Regions from separate parts of the Solibacillus sp. iso_87 genome, predicted to be linked through region 1. Evidence: a T-box and tRNA genes for the amino acid it is inferred to sense, from the RefSeq annotation. Region 1 holds a T-box; the other holds one or more tRNA genes.
The links. The T-box of region 1 lies ahead of metG (methionine--tRNA ligase). A T-box ahead of a tRNA ligase gene usually reads a tRNA of that ligase, here a tRNA-Met.
Positions count from the first base shown of each region.

Region 1 (4,401 bases):
TAATCTTAAACAATCGGGCGCGATTCTTCAAAAAGAAGATCGCGTTTTTCCGTTTTAGGATCATTTAATTGAATAAAATTATTGGATATTTATGTTAAAATAAAGAGGATGTTACTTACACTTAGCTACGGGGGTGCTTATGAAAATTCACTATTATTTAGGGTGGTTTAACAATTTTTTCCCAGAGAATCTGGGCATGGTGTTACAGGAAGATATTAAGGATAGAAAATCGCTTGCTATGATTAGCTCGAATCCATCGATTTATGAAGAGAGTGGTGCTACTGAACGCTCGTGGCTTAATCAGGCTGGCATTATTTTTGATGAATATCATTTAATCAATTATCGCGTACAGAAGGAAGATGCCCATAAAATAATTCAAGATGCTTCCGTCATTTTCTTGTTGGGTGGGAATACGATTATACAAAATGATTTTTTGATGGAATATGAATTATCAGATTCGATTAAAGAAAGCAAGGCAGTTGTGATGGGGGCAAGTGCTGGTGCAATTAACATGTCTGCTAAGTGGTTATGCTCGGAAAACTTTGGCTATAAAGTTGAAAAAAGCTATGTTTACGATGGAATCGGCCTTGACGATTTTTCCATCCTGTCTCACTTTGATCTTGAAAAAAACATGGCGTTGGTTCAAGGCGAATTGTCCCCTTTATCGGCAGAGATAAATATTTATGCTTCGAATAAAGATTGTGCTGTACGTATAAAGGGAGATAAAATCGACATTTTTGGCAATGTATATTTAATTTCGCACTCAAAGATTCAGAAAATGCATGAGACACTCTAGTTAAGATGAGTGGCAAAGCGGCATATAGAATTTTATGGATAATTGTATTTTCGACAATCGGGAGCTTTCCTTGAATAAGGAAAGGCTCTTTTTATACATTTATGGGCTAGATTGTAAATAAAAGTTTTTTATGCAGTATTACTAAACGATGCTTTGGGAAGGTTTAAAGGAATTTATTGAACTCTGCTAGAAATACTAATATAACAACTTAGGAGGTGTTTAGATGTTTAGAAAAGAAACACCAGAACAGGAAAGAGAGCGTTTATATCAAGAAGAACAAAAAAAGAATCCTGCTGGAAATTTCAATGATAATCTTAATCGCACACAAGCAGGTATGCCTAATACTACGGGGATGAGTATCAAAGAAATCGGAGTATTAATTATAATCGTCCTTGTAATATTTATTGTATATAGTATATATAAGCCATTATAATTCCCAATTGAAAGTACGGGGACACTGAATAACTATCTTCAATAATCAGGCGCTTTTCTGGAATAAGGTTATTTATGTATTTTAAATGTTATATATAAGTTATCATCATTACACTCTACTTTACATGGATTAAAATCTATGATTCGATTTTCTAAATTAAGCATCAGACTATTAGAAAAATCACTAGGTGGAGTTGAAGAAAAAAGTACTCTATCTAAAAAGATTTTTTCATTAGTAGGTAACTTTTCAATGAGTCTGATATGAGTCTGATTTTTTACTGGGAGTTCTCGTTGATTAAATACAGATAAATTATTTTCTGGGGTTGCAAAAACTAAAATATGTAGGGGTTTTTCACTGGAATTGTGATAACCATGTACATAATTTGTCCATCCAAAGACAAGATTATTTTTCTTAGCAACTATTTGCTCTTCAAATGAAATATCATAAGTTAATTCTCCTTCTAAAATTAAAGCGTGATCTTCGCCTATAGGATGAAAATGTGCATCTATTCCTTCATCATCATTATTAATTTGGAAATATAGAACACGATGATTTTCACAAGAACTTTCCCAAATCTTTTTAAACTTAATGTCGGATTTCATTATTTTTGTTAAATCTATCATATGTATCACCTCATTCTGTATTATAAGTCATTTGTTGTGTAGTTAAATCATTCTTAGGAATGATTATTTAAAAAAGCTAAATAATCTTCAATTAAAGTGCACGATTCTTAATTAAGGATCTCATCACTTTTCATTAAAAGGCAGCAAACTTAAATAAAATATTTTTATTTTTTTAAATATTATGGTAAATTATAGTTGTAATATTTAGCGTTGATAAGGAAGAGTAAGTATTGGAGTTTTTATAGAGAGCTTCTGATGGTGGAAATGAAGCAAAACGAATTTACTGAACATGGCCTTTGAGCTTCGTACCGATATGTAGGCTACGACGAGAAGAGCACTCGTTACAACAGCGGCAGTATGAATTTGTACTGGCAGAGGCAAATAGTGTAAACTATTTGTGAAAATTAGGTGGTACCACGAGATAATTCGTCCTAATCGCAAATTGCGATTAGGGCTTTTTTTATTATAAGGGGGAAACATAGAATGAATATATTAATTGGAGGCGCTTGGCCTTATGCAAATGGTTCTTTACATTTAGGTCATGTAGCAGCACTTTTGCCAGGAGATATTTTAGCAAGGTATTATCGCTTAAAAGGCGAAAAGGTGCTTTATGTATCAGGTAGTGACTGTAATGGTACGCCAATTTCAATCCGGGCTAATCAAGAAAATACTACAGTAACAGCAATTGCGGATCGTTATCACACTGAATTTTTACAATGCTTTAATGAATTAGGATTTACCTATGACCTATATACAAGAACTGATGCATCACATCATCATAAAGCTGTACAAAATATATTTTTAAAGCTTTTAGAGAATGGTTTTTTATTTAAAAAAAGGGTTGAGCAAGCATACTGTACAGTAGATGATCAATTTTTACCAGACAGATTTGTGGAAGGAATATGTCCAAATTGTGGAGCAAAAGCACGTGGAGATCAATGTGACAATTGTTCAACCATTCTAGATCCACTTGATTTGAAAGATAAAACATGCAAAATTTGCGGAAATGAGCCAGAAATCCGAGAAACTGAACATTATTATTATGAGTTTAGTCATTTTCAAAAGCAATTAGAGAACTTTGTCGATGAAGCATCTATAGAAGGAAGATGGCGAGAAAATGCCGTACAGTTAACTAAACGTTATTTAACTGAAGGATTACCAGATAGGGCTGTCACAAGGGATTTACCTAATGGAATTTCTGTACCTGTATATGGGTTTGAAGAAAAGAAAATCTATGTTTGGATTGAAGCAGTAGCAGGATATTATACAGCAAGTTTAGAATGGGCAAAACAAAATGGAAAAGATGTTTCCGAATGGTGGAATGAAGAAGCCGTTTCCTATTATATTCATGGCAAAGATAATATCCCATTTCATACAGTAATTTGGCCAGCAATCTTAATGGGTCTTGGTCAAGAGGGATTACCAACACATATTGTTTCAAATGAATATTTAACATTAGAAAAAAGGAAACTTTCAACAAGTCAAAATTGGGCAGTTTGGGTACCAGAAATATTAAAAGATTATGATCCAGATTCGATTCGCTATTTTTTAACAATCAATGCTCCAGAAAATCGTGACGCCGATTTTTCTTGGCGAGAATTTATCTACAGTCATAACAGTGAACTATTAGGTGCATTTGCCAATTTTGTGAATAGAACATTGAAATTCATTGCAAAATCCTTTAATCACAAAGTCCCTCAAGCAAAAGTAAACAACAATATTAAATTAGATGTGGAAAACTTATATGCCAAAGTTGGAGAACATATCGAATCAGGTGAAATGAAACAGGCAATTGAAGCTATTTTTAACTTTATTCGCAGGTCAAATCGCTACTTTGATGAAGAACAACCATGGACTACTGTTAATAATCATATTGAAAAATGTGAAGAAACGCTTGCAACTTGTGTTTACATTATTCAAAATTTAGCTCAATTATTACATCCCTTCTTACCATTCGGTTGTGAAAAGATTCGTCAAATGTTAGGTACCTCTTTAAACGGATGGGCTGAAGTTGCTGACTTACCAACTGAACTAAATAATATAGAACCCCTATATGAAAGGATTGATGTAAAAAAAATAGAAGAAGAACTTCAAAAATTAGAAGAAGCATCTAAACGAATTTAAGTTAAACAACCAATAAAACTAGTTTGTATTATGTAATTCTCATTTTATTGTATTATTTTAAGTTTTATTCAGCAATCGGGCGCGATTCTTCCATAAGAAGAACGCGTTTTTCCGATATATGGCGCATTTCTTAAATAAGAAAATGCTTTATTTCATTATAGGACAATTTAATTGAATAACACTTCTAAATTAAATAATGGGATTATATGTTCATGTTGATGAGGGTTTGTGAACCAGTATACTTAAGCTAACGATGCAGTTTAGTTGAATAAAAGGGTTTTTTGAAACAGTGTAGAAAGTTAATATTGGTTGATAAATTGTATTTAACAGGGAGATGGTATAAATATATGCAGACAATTATTGTCGACTGGGGTGGAAATAATGTGAAGCTTACTTGGCTGCCTCAAATGAAATTAACAGAATCT
Region 1 covers NZ_CM149656.1:1,865,839-1,870,239, forward strand. The annotation lists gene AC0VXV_RS09300 (Type 1 glutamine amidotransferase-like domain-containing protein) at 140-796, shown strand; gene AC0VXV_RS09305 (DUF6366 family protein) at 1,020-1,229, shown strand; gene AC0VXV_RS09310 (cupin domain-containing protein) at 1,298-1,852, opposite strand; T-box leader at 2,054-2,289, shown strand; gene metG (methionine--tRNA ligase) at 2,336-3,976, shown strand; gene AC0VXV_RS09320 (NUDIX hydrolase) at 4,324-4,401, shown strand, end outside.

Region 2 (4,401 bases), 1.1 Mb from region 1:
CACGGGTTCGAATCCCGTACGGGTCATACATAGAAAAACGAAAAACGCTAAGTACTGTTACCTGTACTTAGCGTTTTTTTGTTGCGTTAAAAGCTCTCTTAACATAATAAACAATGCAGCTATATTTATGGGCTGAATAATTTCTTACAAAATATTATGCTGTCTTATAATAAAGATAAAAAAATCTTGTTGAAATATAATTGCTTCAATTAACCCAAAATCGGAATCTATTTTAAACTCATATTATTTTATTACTACTGGCTGGAAAGGCATACTTCCTCGATCACTATATTGGAAGTTTCATGAATTAAGGAAGAACAAGATATTAGGAAAGAGCGGAAAAGAAGCAGAAATTTTGCGGTTATTTAATCAAGGTCGATTGTGAACAGGCAAGTTTAGTTGACGCTATATTAGAGGGCTGTTTAAATACCGATTTCCCATCATTAATCTAAATAGGGGTATAAAAATCCCCGGTTCACCAAAAAGCTCGTAATAAGCAATTTAATAGGTAATAACAAGGATTTAACGCTCGAATCGTGTAATCCAAATAAAATTGCGGTATGCAACAACATCATCGAATGGAATAGCGCAATTCTAAGCGCATTTAAACATGGGAATTATTATTATAGAATAATAAAATACATTGAAGATAATGGAAATAATATAAAGATAAAGAGTGTAATGAGAAACCAATAGGTAGAAATAATAAAAAGGTGAATTCTATCAATGCTTTAAAAAATAATGATAAATGTACGAACATTTTCTTGACAGCTTTAATCTATAAAATGTATAAATAAGTAGTCGTATATTCTAAAACACTTGATATTTAGAAGTAATATTAATAATTATATCAGAATGATTTATAAATATTAAAAACAAGTCTTGATAAAGTCTGTCAAACATATTAGAATTTCGTTATACTAAGTAAACGTTTTCATGAATAACCTCGATTGGTAAATGAAAAAAATAGGAATTAATATATTTTTTAAAAATAATTTCAAAAAAGGTATTGCATTATAAAAAAAGTAATGATAATATAAATCTTGTCCTTAAGAGATAGGACATGCGGTTACGAAAGAGTAATCAGTAAATACCCATTGGAGGATTAGCTCAGCTGGGAGAGCACCTGCCTTACAAGCAGGGGGTCGGCGGTTCGAGCCCGTCATCCTCCACCATTTTAAATGCCGGTGTAGCTCAGTTGGTAGAGCAACTGACTTGTAATCAGTAGGTCGAGGGTTCGACTCCTTTCGCCGGCACCATTTAGAGAGCCATTAGCTCAGTTGGTAGAGCATCTGACTTTTAATCAGAGGGTCGAAGGTTCGAGTCCTTCATGGCTCACCAGTTTATATACTGCTTAGCGGGTGTGGCGGAATTGGCAGACGCACTAGACTTAGGATCTAGCGCCGCAAGGCGTGGGGGTTCGACTCCCTTCACCCGCACCATTTTAATTTTCATATTACTGTCAGAGTAAAAAATATCTTAAGCATTTTGCGGAAGTAGTTCAGTGGTAGAACACCACCTTGCCAAGGTGGGGGTCGCGAGTTCGAACCTCGTCTTCCGCTCCAAAATGCCGGGGTGGCGGAACTGGCAGACGCACAGGACTTAAAATCCTGCGGTGAGTGATCACCGTGCCGGTTCGATTCCGGCCCTCGGCACCATCTTTTAAATAAACAATATGCGCCCGTAGCTCAATTGGATAGAGCGTCTGACTACGGATCAGAAGGTTGTGGGTTCGACTCCTGCCGGGCGCGCCATATTATTTCGGAATGTAGCTCAGCTTGGTAGAGCACTTGGTTTGGGACCAAGGGGTCGTAGGTTCGAATCCTGTCATTCCGACCATCATTTATGGGGCCTTAGCTCAGCTGGGAGAGCGCCTGCCTTGCACGCAGGAGGTCAGCGGTTCGATCCCGCTAGGCTCCACCATAATTTTTGTAACCAAAATAAAGATCCTGGCGGTGTAGCTCAGTTGGCTAGAGCACTCGGTTCATACCCGAAAGGTCGTGGGTTCGACTCCCTCTGCCGCCATCTTAAAGGACCTTTAGCTCAGTTGGTTAGAGCAGACGGCTCATAACCGTCCGGTCACAGGTTCGAGTCCTGTAAGGTCCACCAGTTAACGTACTAATCATAACGGAGGTATACCCAAGTCTGGCTGAAGGGATCGGTCTTGAAAACCGACAGGCGGGTAACACCGCGCGGGGGTTCGAATCCCTCTACCTCCTCCATTTTTACAAACTGTGTACTTAAAACAGGTTCAAACATCATATTATCGCGGGGTGGAGCAGTGGTAGCTCGTCGGGCTCATAACCCGAAGGTCGCAGGTTCAAGTCCTGCCCCCGCAACCAAATGGTCCCGTGGTGTAGCGGTTAACATGCCTGCCTGTCACGCAGGAGATCGCCGGTTCGATCCCGGTCGGGACCGCCATTTGTGGGTTTGTAGCTCAGTTGGTAGAGCATTAGATTGAAGCTCTAAGTGTCGGCGGTTCGATTCCGTCCAAACCCACCATATGCGGGTGTAGTTTAGTGGTAAAACCTCAGCCTTCCAAGCTGATGTTGTCGGTTCGATTCCGATCACCCGCTCCAGTTTTTAAATAGGGCCTATAGCTCAGCTGGTTAGAGCGCACGCCTGATAAGCGTGAGGTCGATGGTTCGAGTCCATTTAGGCCCACCATATACAACTATTCCGAAGTAGCTCAGTTGGTAGAGCATCCGGCTGTTAACCGGCAGGTCGCAGGTTCGAGTCCTGCCTTCGGAGCCATTTTTCTATTTTTGGGGACATACTCAAGAGGCTGAAGAGGCGCCCCTGCTAAGGGTGTAGGTCGCGTAAGCGGCGCGAGGGTTCAAATCCCTCTGTCTCCGCCATCGGCCCGTTGGTCAAGTGGTTAAGACACCGCCCTTTCACGGCGGTAACACGGGTTCGAATCCCGTACGGGTCATACATAGAAAAACGGAAAACGCTAAGTACTGTTAACATGTACTTAGCGTTTTTTTGTATAAAAGGAGCGGATTTTGTGAATGAACGTTTAAAAGTATTTGATCAATATTATAAGGAAACGGGCATTGAACATCGTGATCTCGTCCATGCAAAAGGTTATTGGCATGAAGTGTTTCATTGCTGGATTATTGAAAAAACAGATTCTGAATGGCGTATTTATTTACAGCTGAGAAGCAAAAATAAAAAGGATTACCCAAATCAATTTGATATTACGGCAGCTGGTCATATACTGGCAACGGAGACGATTGAAGATGGTGTACGCGAATTAGAGGAAGAAGTAGGGCTTAACGTAATGTTTTCGCAATTAACGTCACTTGGAGTCATCCCATACAGTATAGACAATGAAATAATAAAGGATTATGAGTTTGCAAATGTATTTGTTTATGAATTAACAGGAGGAATTGAGCAGTTTACTCTTCAACGAGAAGAACTGGATGGTATATACTCTGCTAACTTAAAACAATTTATATTGCTTGCGAAACAAAAAATAAAGAAAATCGAAGTATCCGGTTATAAATACGAAAATGATATTCGTCATGATGAAGTGAAGCAGATCGGACTAGAACACATGTCTGCACTACCAGAAAGCTATTTGGTCGAGTTTATCCCAAGATTGAAAAAGATGTTACTTGAAGCAACCTGAAAACTTAGGTTAGCTTCTTTTTTTATAAAATAATTAAGAAAAAATAATTAACTATTGACCTTCACGTTACGTCAACCTTTATAGTACTAAATAGGAGGTGATCATGTGCTGATTAATGAACTAGTCAAGCTATCGGGTGTGAGTGCACGCACACTACGTTATTATGATGAAATCAGTTTGCTGAGGCCTTCTGCAGTTGCGGAAAATGGCTACCGGCAATATAGCCAAGAGGATATTGACCGGTTACAGCAAATACTATTTTACCGGGAGCTTGATTTTAAGTTAGAAGAAATAAAAAAGTTGCTCGATCATCCAGATTATGAAGTAAAAGAAGCACTAAAAAAACAATCCGAGCTATTACAAAAGAAAAGAAGATATATCGACGACTTACTAATAACAATAGAACAAACAATCCAAACGATGGAAGGGGAACTTAAAATGACAAATGAACAAAAGTTTGACGTGTTTAGAAATAATTTAATTGAAGAAAACGAAAAGAGCTACGGCCAGGAAATACGTGATAAATACGGTGAAGCTCAAGTGGAAGCGAGCAATAAGAAATTCAGGGATATGACTGAAGAGCAATATAATGCAATGCAGCAATTGGAACACCAACTGTTTCAACGATTAAAAGAAGCGATGGCGTCCGGGGATGTAACGTCAGACGTTGCAATGGAAGCAGCGGAGCTTCATAAACGCTGGCTAAGCTTCTCTTGGGCAAAGTATACCCCAGAAGCACATATAGGCCTAGCGCAAATGTATATAAG
Region 2 covers NZ_CM149656.1:2,924,273-2,928,673, reverse strand. The annotation lists tRNA gene AC0VXV_RS14965 (tRNA-Glu) at 1-26, shown strand, start outside; tRNA gene AC0VXV_RS14960 (tRNA-Val) at 1,100-1,175, shown strand; tRNA gene AC0VXV_RS14955 (tRNA-Thr) at 1,184-1,259, shown strand; tRNA gene AC0VXV_RS14950 (tRNA-Lys) at 1,266-1,341, shown strand; tRNA gene AC0VXV_RS14945 (tRNA-Leu) at 1,358-1,442, shown strand; tRNA gene AC0VXV_RS14940 (tRNA-Gly) at 1,491-1,565, shown strand; tRNA gene AC0VXV_RS14935 (tRNA-Leu) at 1,570-1,658, shown strand; tRNA gene AC0VXV_RS14930 (tRNA-Arg) at 1,678-1,754, shown strand; tRNA gene AC0VXV_RS14925 (tRNA-Pro) at 1,763-1,839, shown strand; tRNA gene AC0VXV_RS14920 (tRNA-Ala) at 1,848-1,923, shown strand; tRNA gene AC0VXV_RS14915 (tRNA-Met) at 1,952-2,025, shown strand; tRNA gene AC0VXV_RS14910 (tRNA-Ile) at 2,033-2,109, shown strand; tRNA gene AC0VXV_RS14905 (tRNA-Ser) at 2,130-2,222, shown strand; tRNA gene AC0VXV_RS14900 (tRNA-Met) at 2,268-2,342, shown strand; tRNA gene AC0VXV_RS14895 (tRNA-Asp) at 2,346-2,421, shown strand; tRNA gene AC0VXV_RS14890 (tRNA-Phe) at 2,427-2,502, shown strand; tRNA gene AC0VXV_RS14885 (tRNA-Gly) at 2,506-2,579, shown strand; tRNA gene AC0VXV_RS14880 (tRNA-Ile) at 2,591-2,667, shown strand; tRNA gene AC0VXV_RS14875 (tRNA-Asn) at 2,679-2,754, shown strand; tRNA gene AC0VXV_RS14870 (tRNA-Ser) at 2,768-2,858, shown strand; tRNA gene AC0VXV_RS14865 (tRNA-Glu) at 2,861-2,932, shown strand; gene AC0VXV_RS14860 (NUDIX hydrolase) at 3,008-3,634, shown strand; gene AC0VXV_RS14855 (MerR family transcriptional regulator) at 3,740-4,401, shown strand, end outside.
Region 2: it encodes a tRNA-Met, which carries the amino acid that the T-box ahead of metG (methionine--tRNA ligase) is inferred to sense. The anticodon was not compared.